One region of the Actinomadura verrucosospora genome, then DNA from elsewhere that is predicted to be linked to it. Evidence: riboswitches for the same ligand, from Rfam matches in the RefSeq annotation. Region 1 holds a riboswitch; the other holds the start of a gene.
What was found. Region 1 has a riboswitch for cobalamin ahead of cobN (cobaltochelatase subunit CobN). Riboswitches for the same ligand answer to the same signal wherever they lie in the genome.

Region 1 (6,464 bases):
CACCCCGTCGAGGTCGCGGCCGTAGGCGTGGCCGCCCCACACCGCGTACACCTCGGCGAGGTCGGCGTCGTCGCGCCAGTTGCGGCTGTCGATGAGCGGCAGCAGCCCGGCCCCGTACGCGCCGGGCGCGGACCCGAACACGCGCATCGTGGCGCGCCGCTCGTCGCCGTGCCGCTCCCGGTCGGCCCGAACGTGGGCGCGGACGTGGTTGTCGGCGTCGGGCTCGTCCAGCCCGGCGACGAGCCGGACGGCGTCGTCCAGCATGGCGACGACGTGCGGGAACGCGTCCCGGAAGAAGCCGCTGATGCGGACGGTCACGTCGATGCGCGGCCGGCCGAGCTCGGCGAGCGGGACCGGCTCCAGCGCCGTGACGCGGCGGGACGCCTCGTCCCAGGCCGGGCGGACGCCGAGCAGCGCGAGGACCTCGGCGACGTCGTCGCCCGCCGTGCGCATCGCGCTCGTCCCCCACACCGACAGCCCGACCGAGCGCGGCCACTCCCCGTGGTCGGCGCGGTAGCGCTCCAGGAGCGAGTCCGCCATCGCCTGCCCGGTCTCCCAGGCGAGGCGGCTCGGGACGGCGCGCGGGTCGACCGAGTAGAAGTTGCGGCCGGTCGGCAGGACGTTGACGAGGCCGCGCAGCGGCGACCCGCTCGGGCCCGCCGGGACGTAGCCGCCGTCCAGGGCGTGCAGGACGTGGTCGAGCTCGTCGGTCGTCCGGGCCAGGCGCGGGACGATCTCGGCGGCGGCGAACTCCAGGACCCGCGTCACCGCCTCGCGGCGCTCCGCCGGAACGTCCCGGGCGGCCTCGCGCGCCGCGTCCACGGCCCAGCCGGCGTCCTCCATGGCCTGCACGAGGGCGCGGGCGGCGGCCTCGGCGGCGTCCACGTCGGCGAGCGCCTCGCCGCCGGCCTCGCTGAGCCCGAGCGCCTCCCGCAAGCCGGGCAGCGTCTCGCGCCCCGACCACATCTGGCGGGCGCGGAGCATGGCCAGCACCAGGTCGACGCGGACCGGGCCGGCGGGCGCCTGGCCGAGGACGTGCAGGCCGTCGCGGATCTGCGCGTCCTTCACCTCGCACAGCCAGCCGTCGACGTGCAGGAGGAAGTCGTCGAACTCGGTGTCGTGCGGGCGGTCGTCCAGGCCGAGGTCGTGGTCGAGCTTGGCGGCCTGGATGAGGGTCCAGATCTGGGCGCGGATCGCGGGCAGCTTCGCCGGGTCCATCGCGGCGATCGTCGCGTGCTCGTCCAGGAGCTGTTCGAGGCGGGCGATGTCGCCGTAGGTCTCGGCGCGGGCCATCGGCGGGACCATGTGGTCGACGAGGACGGCGTGCGCGCGGCGCTTGGCCTGCGTGCCCTCGCCGGGGTCGTTGACGAGGAACGGGTAGACCAGCGGGACGTCGCCGAGCGCCGCGTCGGTGCCGCACGACGCCGACATCCCCGCCGCCTTGCCGGGCAGCCACTCCAGGTTGCCGTGCTTGCCGACGTGGACGATCGCGTGCGCGCCGAACTCGTCCGACAGCCACCGGTACGCGGCCAGGTAGTGGTGGCTGGGCGGCAGGTCGGGGTCGTGGTAGATCGCGATGGGGTTCTGCCCGAAGCCGCGCGGCGGCTGCACCATCACGACGAGGTTGCCGGCGCGCAGGGCGGCGAGGACGATGTCGCCGCCCTGGACGAACAGCTCGCCGGGCGGCGGGCCCCAGTGCCGCTCCATCCCCTCGCGCAGGTCGGCGGGCAGGGTGCGGTACCAGCGCTCGTAGGACGCGGCGGAGATGCGGACGGGGTTGCCCGCGAGCTGCTCCTCGGTGAGCCAGTCCTCGTCCTGGCCGCCCGCCGCGATGAGCGCGTGGACGAGCGCGTCGCCGTCCTGCTCGTCGACGCCGGGGAAGCCCTCGCCCAGGTCGTACCCCGCGTCGCGGAGCCGGGCGAGCAGCCGGACGGTGCTCGCCGGGGTGTCGAGACCGACGGCGTTCCCGACGCGGGCGTGCTTGGTCGGGTACGCCGACAGCATCACCACGAGGCGGCGCCCGGCGGCCGGGGTGTGCCGCAGGCGGCCGTGCCGGACCGCGATCCCGGCGACCCGGGCCGCCCGTTCGGAGTCGGCGGCGTAGACGGTGAGCCCGTCCTCGTCGACCTCCTTGAACGAGAACGGGACGGTGATGATCCGCCCGTCGAACTCGGGGATCGCGACCTGCGACGCCGCGTCCAGCGGGGACAGCCCGTCGTCGCTCCCCTCCCAGTCGGACCGGCTCGTGGTGAGGCAGAGGCCCTGCAGGATCGGGACGTCCAGCGCGGCGAGCGCGCCCACGTCCCACGCCTCGTCGTCGCCGCCCGCCCCGGCCGTCGCGGGCCGCGACCCGCCCGCCGCGAGCACCGTCACCACCAGCGCGTCCGCCTGGCGGAGCGTGTCCAGCAGCTCGGGCTCGGCGGTGCGCAGCGACGAGCAGAACACCGGCATGGCGCGCCCGCCGGCGTCCTCCACGGCGGCGCAGAGCGCCTCCACGAACGCGGTGTTGCCCGCCATGTGGTGAGCGCGGTAGTAGAGCACGCCGACCACGGGCCCGCCGCCGTCGCGGGCGGCGCGGTCGAGCCGTCCCCAGGTCGGCGTCGCGGCCGGCGGCGCGAAGCCGCGCCCCGTCAGCAGCACGGTGTCGGACAGGAACGCGTGCAGCTCGGCGAGGTTGGCGGGGCCGCCGTGCGCGAGGTAGGCGTGCGCCTCGGCGCACACGCCGCTGACCGTGGACAGCTCCATCAGCTCGGCGTCGGGGGCCTGCTCGCCGCCGAGGACGACGACCGGCCGGGGGCCCGCGAGGAGCGCGTCGAGACCGTCCTCCCAGGCGCGGCGGCCGCCGAGCAGCCGCACCACGACGAGGTCGGCGCCCTCGGTCAGCCCGGGCAGGTCGGCGGCGGTGAGCCGCGCGGGGTTGCCGAGCCGGTAGGCGGCGCCGGACGCTCGGGCGCTCAGCAGATCGGTGTCGGACGTCGACAGCAACAGGACCGTGCGGCTGTGCTCGGGCACGGCGCATCCTCCCCCTGGGGTCCTCGCCCCGGTCGCGGGTGTCGCGACGGCAGGAGTCTCCTGGCTCCCGGATCGACGCTCGCCCCGGCCTTCCCGTCCTCGCGGACAGTGGCCTACAGCGGGGTTCGCTCCCCGGTCACAGTGGCGGGACCGCGCCGGATTCGCACCGGCTTCCTCCCATTGCCATCGTCTGAGCAGAAGAGTACGGCAGCGCGGTCGCCCTGCAAACTGTGGTTAACATCCTCCCCGTGCCGAATGTCAGAGCCCGTCCCGACGCGTGCCCCGGGGCGCTGCGCACCCACGACGCCGCCGACGGGCCGCTGGCGCGCGTCCGCGTCCCGGGCGGCGCGGTGTCCGCCGCGCAGCTCGCGGTGCTCGGCGCCGCCGCCCGCGAGCTGGGGCGGGACGTGATCGAACTCACGTCCCGCGGCAACCTCCAGGTGCGCGGCGTCCGCGACACCGGAGCGCTCGCGGCCCGGCTGGAGGCCGCCGGGCTGCTTCCGTCGGCGACCCACGAGCGGGTGCGCAACATCGTCGCGTCCCCGCTCGGCGGGCGCGGCCCGCGCGGCGCCCTCGCCACGGATCCGCTGGTCACGGCGCTGGACGAGGCGCTCTGCGCGCGTGCGGAGCTGGCCCGGCTGCCGGGGCGGTTCCTGTTCGCGCTCGACGACGGCACCGGCGACACGGCCGCGCTGGACGCCGACGCGGCCCACACCCCCGGCGGCCTGCGGCTGGCCGGGACGCGGCTCGGGCCCGTCCCCGGCGATCCCGTCGCGGCGCTGCTCGCGGCGGCGGAGGCGTTCCTGGAGGTCAGGGGCGACGCCTGGCGGCTCGCGGAGGTGCCGGACGGCGCGCGGCTCGTCGCCGAGCGGCTGGGCGCGGCCGTGGCGGAGACGCCGCCGCGCCCGGATCCCGCGCCGCCGCACGCCGGGATCCTCGCGCAGCGGGACGGGCTCGCCGCGCTGGAGGCCGTGCCTCCGCTGGGCCGGCTGTCGGGCGCGCAGGCCGAGGCGCTCGCCGGAGTCGCGGACGAGGTGCGGGTGACGCCGTGGCGCAGCGTGGTGGTGCGCGACCTGGAGCGGGACGAGGCGCGCCGCGCGGCGGCGGAGCTCGCGGCGGCGGGGTTCGCGACCGATCCCGCGTCGCCCTGGGTGGGCGTGACGGCCTGCACCGGGAGCCCGGGATGCGCGAAGTCGCGCGGCGACGTGCAGGCCGAGGCGCGGCGCTTCGTGGACGGCCTGGGCCGCGCGCCCGAGACCCCCGTCCACTGGACGGGATGCGAGCGGCGCTGCGGGATGCCCCGCGGCCCGGTCGAGCTGAGGACGGCGGAGGGACAGCAGTGATCGATTACGTCCGGGACGGCGCCGAGATCTACCGGCGGTCGTTCGCGACGATCCGCGCGGAGGCCGACCTGTCGGGACTGCCGGACGACGTGGCGCGGGTCGCGGTCCGCATGATCCACGCCTGCGGCATGACCGATCTGGTCAAGGACCTGGCCTGGTCGCCGGGGGTCGTGGCGCGGGCGCGGGCGGCGCTGCTGGCGGGCGCGCCGGTGCTGTGCGACGCGCGGATGGTCGCCTCCGGCGTGACCCGCGCGCGGCTGCCCGCCGGCAACGAGGTCGTGTGCACGCTCGGCGAGCCGGGCGTGCCGGAGCTGGCCGGGCGGCTCGGCACCACGCGCAGCGCGGCGGCGCTGGAGCTGTGGCGCGACCGGCTCGGCGGCGCGGTCGTCGCGATCGGCAACGCGCCGACCGCGCTGTTCCGGCTGCTGGAGCTGGTGGAGGAGGGCGCGCCGCGCCCGGCGGCGGTCCTCGGGATCCCGGTCGGGTTCATCGGGGCGGCCGAGTCCAAGGAGGCGCTCGCCGCGAGCGGCCTGGACCATCTGGTGGTCCGCGGGCGGCGCGGCGGCAGCGCGATGACGGCGGCGGCGGTCAACGCCATCGCCAGTGAGGCGGAGTGATGGCGGGACGGCTGTTCGGCGTGGGCGTCGGGCCCGGCGACCCCGAGCTGGTCACGGTGAAGGCGGCGCGGCTGATCGGCGAGGCCGACGTGGTGGCCTTCCACTGCGCGCGGCACGGCCGCAGCATCGCCCGGACCGTCGCCGAGCCGTACCTGCGGGACGGGCGGATCGAGGAGCAGCTCGTCTACCCGGTGACGACGGAGACCACCGACCATCCCGGTGGCTACCAGGGGGCGCTGGAGGACTTCTACGCCGACTGCGCCGCCCGCCTCGCCGCGCACCTCGACGCGGGGCGGACGGTCGTGGTGCTCAGCGAGGGCGACCCCCTGTTCTACGGGTCGTACATGCACCTGCACAAGCGGCTCGCGCCGCACTACCCGGCCGAGGTGGTGCCGGGCGTGACGTCGCTGAGCGCCGCGTCCGCGGCGGCGGGGCGACCGCTGGTGGAGCGGGAGGAGACGCTGACCGTCCTGCCCGGGACGCTGGCCGGCGAGGAGCTCGCCGAGCGGCTGCGCAGCGCGGACGCGGCGGCCGTCCTCAAGCTCGGCCGGACGTTCCCCAAGGTCAGGCAGGCGTTCGAGGACGCGGGGCGGCTCGGCGACGGCTGGTACGTCGAGCGGGCCGCCACCGACCGGCAGCGGGTCCTCCCGCTCGCCGACGTCGATCCGGCGGACGTTCCCTACATGGCGCTCGCGCTGCTGACGAGCCCGGCGGAGCGCTCGTTCGCCGCGCCTCCCCCGGCGCGGCCTGAGGGGGCCGGCGGGGTGTGGGTCGTCGGGCTCGGACCGGCGGGCCGGCCGTGGCTGACGCCGGAGGCGCAGGACGTCCTGGCGTCCGCGACCGACCTCGTCGGCTACGGCCCCTACCTGGACCGGGTGCCGCCGAACCCGAGGCAGCGGCGGCACGGGTCCGGCAACCGGGTGGAGGCCGACCGGGCCCGGCACGCGCTGGCGCTCGCGCGGGACGGGGCCCGGGTGGCCGTCGTCTCGTCCGGCGATCCCGGCGTGTTCGCGATGGCCACGGCCGTCCTGGAGGCGGCGGCGGAGGACGAGTTCGCGGACGTGCCGGTGCGGGTCGTGCCGGGGCTGACGGCGGCGCAGGCCGTGGCCGCCCGGGCCGGCGCGCCCCTCGGGCACGACTTCTGCGTCCTGTCGCTGTCGGACATCCTCAAGCCGTGGGACGTGGTGGAGCGGCGGCTCGCCGCCGCCGCCGAGGCCGACCTGGTCCTGGCCCTCTACAACCCCTCGTCGAGCCGGCGCAGGCACCAGCTCCCGGCGGCGCGCGAGCTGCTGCTCAAGCACCGCTCCCCCGAGACCCCGGTGGTCGTCGGGCGGGACGTCGGCGGGCCGGAGGAGAGCGTGACGGTGACGACGCTCGGCGAGCTGGACCCCGCCCGGGTCGACATGCGCTGCCTGCTCATCGTCGGGTCGTCCGCCACCCGGGTGACCGAGCGGGGCGTGGTCTTCACCCCGCGCCGCTACCCCTGAGCCCA
Region 2 (6,464 bases), on a different contig from region 1:
GTGGCGAAGAACGCGACCAGCCGGTTGACGAGGTGCAGCTCGTCGGGCGTGAGCCGCGCGAGGTCCGCCAGGTCGGAGGCGAGGTCCACCTCCTCGACCGTCCAGGTGTTGCGGATCGCGGCCCGGTACCGCTCGTAGAAGTCCGGGTAGCGCATGGGCCGCAGCGTCAGGTCCATGCCCGGGTCGAGGAGCATGCCCCGCCCCTCCGCTCGCCGCTGTTCTTCCGCTCGCTCGGTCACTGGCACGCCTCGCAGGTCTCGGGGTTCTCCAGGGAGCAGACGGCCGCGGCGACCGTCGTCTGCGCGATCCGCGTCGCCGGGCGGGACCGCAGGTAGTACGTCGTCTTGAGCCCCGCCCGCCAGGCGTAGGCGTACATCGAGGAGAGCTTGCCGATCGTCGGCGTCTCCATGAAGAGGTTCAGCGACTGCGACTGGTCGATGTACGGGGTGCGGGCGGCGGCGAGGTCGATGAGCGCCTTCTGCGGCAGCTCCCAGGCCGTCCGGTAGAGCGACAGCATCTCCTCCGGCAGGTCGACCAGCCCCTGCACGGACCCGTTCGCCTTCTTGACCGCCTCGCGGACGGCCGGCGTCCACAGCCCGAGCGACTTCAGGTCCTCCACCAGGTAGCGGTTGATCTGCAGGAACTCGCCCGACAGCGTCTCGCGCTTGAACAGGTTGGACACCTGCGGCTCGATGCACTCGTAGCAGCCCGCGATGGACGCGATCGTCGCGGTCGGCGCGATCGCGACGAGCAGCGAGTTGCGCAGGCCCACCTCCGCGACCCGGGCGCGCAGGGCGTCCCAGTCGGCGGGACGGGACGGCGCCGCGTCCGGGAAGTGGTCCAGGTGGAGCTCGCCGCGCGCGGTGCGGGTCGCGCCGTAGGCGGGCAGCGGCCCGTGGGCGGCGGCGAGGTCGGCGGACGCGTTGTAGGCGGCGAGGGCGATCTCCTCGGCGATGCGCGTCGACAGCTCGCGCGCCTCGGGCGAGTCGAACGGCAGGCGCAGCGTGAAGAACACGTCCGCGAGGCCCATCACGCCCAGCCCGACCGGCCGCCACTTGCGGTTGGCCTTCTCCGCCTCGGGAGTCGGGTAGAAGCCCCGGTCGATGGTGCGGTCCAGGAACCGGACGGCGGTGCGGACCGTCGACCGGAGCCGCTCCCAGTCGACGCCGGACGGCCCGACGTGCGCGGCCAGGTTCACCGACCCGAGGTTGCAGACGGCGGCCTCGCGGTCGCCCGTCACCTCCAGGATCTCCGTGCAGAGGTTCGACAGGTGGACGACCTTGCCGGGCTCGGCGGTCTGGTTGCAGGCGCGGTTGGCGGCGTCCTTGAACGTCATCCAGCCGTTGCCCGTCTCCGCGAGCGTCCGCATCATGCGCCCGTACAGCTTGCGGGCCGGGACCTGCCGGACGAACCGCCCCTCCCGCTCCGCCGCCCGGTAGGCCGCGTCGAACTCGTCGCCCCACAGGTCGACCAGTTCGGGGACCTCCTTCGGGTCGAACAGCGACCACGTCGCGTCGGCCTCGACGCGGCGCATGAACTCGTCCGGGATCCAGTTGGCCAGGTTGAGGTTGTGGGTGCGGCGGGCGTCCTCGCCGGTGTTGTCGCGCAGCTCCAGGAACTCCTCGACGTCGGCGTGCCACGGCTCCAGGTAGACGCACGCCGCGCCCTTGCGGCGGCCGCCCTGGTTGACGGCGGCGACGGACGAGTCGAGCGTGCGCAGCCACGGGACAATCCCGTTGGAGTGCCCGTTGGTGCCCCGGATCAGCGAGCCCCGCGACCGCACCCGCGTCCAGGAGACGCCGATGCCGCCCGCGTACTTGCTGAGCCGCGCGACCTGCCCGTACCGGTCGTAGATGGACTCCAGCTCGTCGCGCGGCGAGTCGAGCAGGAAGCACGACGAGAGCTGCGGGCGGCGGGCCCCGGAGTTGAACAGCGTGGGCGAGCTGGGCAGGTACGACAGGGTGCTGAGCAGCGCGTACAGCTCGGCGGCCTCCTCGACCGCCGCCATGTCACCGGTGGGGGGCCGGCCCCCCACACCCCCCGGCCCGACTTCGCCGGGAACGACGAGCCCGCACGCCACCCGGAGGAGAAAGTGCTGCGGGCGCTCCAGGACGAGCCGCGACCTCGGGTGCCTGAGCAGGTACCGGTCGTAGACCGTCCGGAGCCCGAAGTACTCGAAGCGGTCGTCGGCGCCGTCGTCGACGAGGGCGTCCAGCGCGGCGGACCCGGCGGCGACGAAGGCGGCCAGGTCGTCCGCCAGGAGTCCCTCGCGGTGCGCGGCGGCGACCGACTCGGCGAACGTCCGGACGCCGGCGGCCGCGGCCTCCTCCCGGATCCGGACGCCGAGCAGCCGCGCGGCCACCCTGGAGTACCCGGGCTCGGCGGGGATGAGCGCGGCGGCCTCCCCGATCGCGAGGTCCCGCAGGGCCGCCGCGTCCAGCCCGTCCGCGGACCGGACCGCGGCCAGCACCCGCGCGGCCTCGGCGCCCGGCACCCCCTCGCAGGCCGCCTCGACCTCGACGGCGATCTCCGCGGGCGGCGCGGCCAGAACCTGTGTCACGTGCATCTCCCCTCGCATGCCGCCTCGCGGAGGCATGCGAACGGCGCGCGGCGGCAGGCCGCGCTCCGTCCCCGGCCCACCCGCGAGGCCTGGACGTGTGTCGATCCGGGACGGACCCGGACCCCCGATGAGGCCGGTCTCCCGGCCTCGCGTGCGGGCAGGTCTTCGGACTCGCGGGCGCCGCCTCTGCCGAGGCGTCCTACTGGCCGTCGCTTCCCGGGCCGCCGGGCCCAGTGCTCGATGACGGCGGTCGTTCCCGCTCACCGCTGCGGGGCAGTCCCGGATTCCCACCGGGTTCCCTCTCACGCCGCCCCCGCCGCGAACGGCGGGGGCGGACCAGCACGGGACTGAACCCTACATCTAGTCGACGATCAACGCACAACCCCAAGATGTTGGGCGTGGCGGCGGATGTCCGGGGGCGGCTGGGCAGAGCGCGCGGGGGATGGGACGATGGGGGCCGTCATGAGCCCCCATGCGCCGCAGCCGCTGTTCCGGCCCGCACGCGCGGTGGTGTTCGCCACCGTGTGCGCGACGCTGGCGACCCTCGGGCACGCCCTGGCGGGCGGCGCGGCGGTGCCGGCCTGGGCCGCGCTCACGGGCTTCGGCGCCGTCCTCGGCGTGACGCTGGTGCTGGCGGGCCACGAGCGCTCGCTCGCGACGATCCTGGGCGGGCTCCTCGGCGGCCAGTTCGCCCTGCACACGCTGTTCACGGCCGCCACCGCGCCCCACCACGCGCCCGCGGCGCACGCCGCCATGACGGGCGCCGCGGAACCCGTCGCGGTCCCCGCCGCCCACGGCGGGAACGGCCTGGCGATGACGCTCGCGCACTGCACGGCCGCGCTGGTGGCCGCGTGGTGGCTGCGGCGCGGCGAGCGGGCCGCGTGGTCGCTCGCCCGGCGGGTCGCCGCCCTCGCCGACCGCCCGATCCGGCTGCTGCTGGCCCTGCTCGCCGTGGAGCCGGCCGAGCCTCCGGCCCGCCCCCTCCGGACGGCGCCCGCGGCGGCCGCCGTCACGGCCACCGGGCGCGCCCTGCGGCACCAGGTCGTCCGCCGGGGTCCCCCTCCGCGTTCGAGGGCGCTCGCTCACTCCTGAGCCGGAGCGCCGTACGTCACCGGACGCCGGCTCGCGGCGCCCGGACATTCCCGTACGTCTCGAACGGAGTTCCGCAATGCCCTTCCTTCCGCACGCCCGGCGCGCCGGCGCCGTCGCGTCCCTCGCCGTCCTGTCCGTGATCGGCCTGGCCGCGGCGGCGTCCGCGCACGTCAGCGTCAACCCCAGGACCGCCGAGCAGGGCTCGTACACCAAGGTCTCGTTCCGGGTGCCGAACGAGCGCGACGACGCCTCGACCACCAAGCTCGTGGTGAGCCTGCCGGCCGACCACCCGCTGTCGTCGGTGTCGGTCCGGCCGCTGCCCGGCTGGACGGTGAAGGTCGAGAAGTCCAAGCTGCCGGCGCCGGTGAAGACCGAGGGCGGCGAGCTGACCGAGGCCGTCACGAAGATCACCTGGAGCGGCGGCAGGATCGAGCCCGGCCGGTTCGAGGAGTTCGACGTCTCGATGGGGCCGCTGCCCACCGACACCGACCAGCTCGTGTTCAAGGCCGACCAGACCTACTCCGGCGGAGAGGTCGTCAAGTGGGAGGAGCCCCCCGCCGAGGGGGCGAACGAGCCGGAGCACCCCTCGCCGGTGCTGAAGCTCCTCCCCAAGGGCTCGGCGGCCACGGCCGGCCTGACCGCGCAGGTGAAGCCCGCCGCCGCCTCGTCCGCGTCGTCCGGCGACGGGACGGCCCGGCTGCTCGGCGGCATCGGCATCGCCGTCGGCGTGGCCGGCGTCGCGGTCGGCGCCTACGGCGTGACCCGGGCGCGGAGCCGGGCATGACCCGGGCGGCGCTGCGCGGGGCCGCCGGGGCGGCGGCGCTCGCGGCGATCCTGACGGCGCTCACGGCGATCCTGGCGGCGATCGCGGTCCCGGCGTCGGCGCACACCGCGCTGACGTCGGCGAGTCCCGAGAAGGACGCGACGGTCGCGGCCCCGTCCCAGATCGTCCTGACGTACGGCGATCCGGTACGGCTGCCGCGCGTGGTCGTGACCGACGGGTCGGGCAGGCAGTACCAGACCGGGCCCGCGCGGGCGGTCGACAACAAGGTCACCCAGGCCGTCGGCGGCACGCCGCCCGACGGGAAGTACACCGTGGGCTGGCGCGTCGTCGCCTCGGACGGCCATCCGGTCGAGGGCGCCTACACGTTCACCGTGCGGGGCTCCTCCGGGGCCGCCCAGCCCGCCCCCTCGCCGACCCGGACGACCGTCGTCTCCACGAACGATTCGGGGGGCTCGTCGGGCTGGCTCTGGATCGGTCTGGCCGCCCTGGTCCTCGCGGCGGCGGCGGGCGCCGCCGCCTGGTTCCGCCGCTCGCCCCGCCAGGATTGATCGTTGAGCTTCCGGTCGGATGATTACAGGATTACAGTGATAATCCGACCGGAAGCAGCCTGGGGGCACCATGATCGTCGAGTACATCCGCTACCGCATCGACCCGCAGGACGCGGAGGACTTCGAGGCCGCCTACGCGCGGGCCTCCGTCCCCCTCGCCGCAGCCCCCGAGTGCGTGGACTACGAGCTGTCCAGGTGCGTCGACGCGCCGTCGTCCTACATCCTGCGCATCGGCTGGACGTCGGCCGACGGCCACATGCGAGGCTTCCGGGGCGGCGAGCACTTCCCCGCGTTCTTCGCCGAGATCAAGCCGTACGTCCAGCAAATCGAGGAGATGCGGCACTACGAGCGGACGGCGGTGCGCGGCGCCGGCTCGTCCGTCCCGACCATGTACGACTGGGCGGGCGGGAGCGCGGCGCTGGAGCGGCTCACCGAGCACTTCTACACGAACGTCCTCAAGGACGACCTGCTGCGCCCGCTCTTCGAGCACATGGCGCCCGACCACCCGAAGTGGGTCGCGGCGTGGCTCGGCGAGGTCTTCCGCGGGCCGGAGCGCTACAGCCGCGAGCGCGGCGGCTACGCCGCCATGGTGCGCCATCACCTCGGCAAGTCCATCACCGAGGCGCAGCGGCGCCGCTGGGTCTCGCTCCTCATGGACGCGGCGGACGAGGTCGGCCTCCCGGACGACCCGGAGTTCCGCGCCGCGTTCGCGTCCTACATCGAGTGGGGCACGCGCATCGCCTTCGCCAACTCCCAGCCGGACGCGAAGCCGCCCCTCGAAGCCCCCATGCCGCACTGGGGCTGGGGCGTCGCACCGCCCTACGTCCCCGCCGACTAGCATCCAGGGCGCCGAATCCCCCGCACGGCCTGGAGAGGTGCTGCACCATGGCGGACCGCGACGACGCCGCGCTCGACGATCCCGTGCGCGAGTCGCTCCGCGGTCACCACGCGCACCTCGCCCGCTGGCTCGGCCGGACCGCCACCTACCAGCCGGAGGTCTCGACCTTCTCCACGGTGTCCGCCGACCCGGACGCCGCGGAATGGGCCGACCTCGCCCGGCTTCTCGGGCACGGCGAACTCGCCGACATGTTCAGCAGCCCCGCGACCCCGCCGCCGGACTGGGAGCCGGTCTTCGTCCTGGAAGGCCTCCAGATGGTCTGGTCCGGAGGCGGGGAGACCGGCCCCGGCGCGGAGGACCCCGGCATCGTCGAACTCGACGCGGACAGCGTGCCCGAGATGCTCGACCTCGTCGCGCGGACCCGGCCCGGACCGTTCTGGCCGCGCACCCGCGAACTCGGCTCCTATCTCGGCGTCCGCGACAACGGCGTGCTGGTGGCCATGGCGGGCGAACGGCTCCGGCCCCGGGGATGGACGGAGATCAGCACCGTCAGCACCGCCCCCGAGGCGCGCGGGCGCGGCCACGCCGCCCGCCTGATACACGCGCTCGCGACGCGCGTCATGGCCCGGAACGACCATCCGT

Region 2: it holds a riboswitch for cobalamin, as region 1 does, so the genes downstream of both, ABD944_RS24970 (ribonucleoside-diphosphate reductase subunit alpha) here and cobN (cobaltochelatase subunit CobN) in region 1, are expected to answer to the same signal.

What each region holds. Positions count from the first base shown of each region.
Region 1 covers NZ_BAABEV010000068.1:2,763-9,226, forward strand. The annotation lists gene cobN (cobaltochelatase subunit CobN) at 1-3,012, opposite strand, end outside; cobalamin riboswitch at 3,067-3,188, opposite strand; gene ABD944_RS39855 (precorrin-3B synthase) at 3,261-4,355, shown strand; gene ABD944_RS39860 (precorrin-8X methylmutase) at 4,352-4,972, shown strand; gene ABD944_RS39865 (precorrin-2 C(20)-methyltransferase) at 4,972-6,459, shown strand; gene ABD944_RS39870 (cobalt-precorrin-6A reductase) at 6,450-6,464, opposite strand, start outside.
Region 2 covers NZ_BAABEV010000025.1:31,835-38,298, forward strand. The annotation lists gene ABD944_RS24965 (ribonucleotide-diphosphate reductase subunit beta) at 1-194, opposite strand, end outside; gene ABD944_RS24970 (ribonucleoside-diphosphate reductase subunit alpha) at 236-2,560, opposite strand; cobalamin riboswitch at 2,700-2,916, opposite strand; gene ABD944_RS24975 (MFS transporter) at 3,023-3,652, shown strand; gene ABD944_RS24980 (YcnI family copper-binding membrane protein) at 3,729-4,436, shown strand; gene ABD944_RS24985 (copper resistance CopC family protein) at 4,433-4,984, shown strand; gene ABD944_RS24990 (group II truncated hemoglobin) at 5,055-5,822, shown strand; gene ABD944_RS24995 (GNAT family N-acetyltransferase) at 5,870-6,464, shown strand, end outside.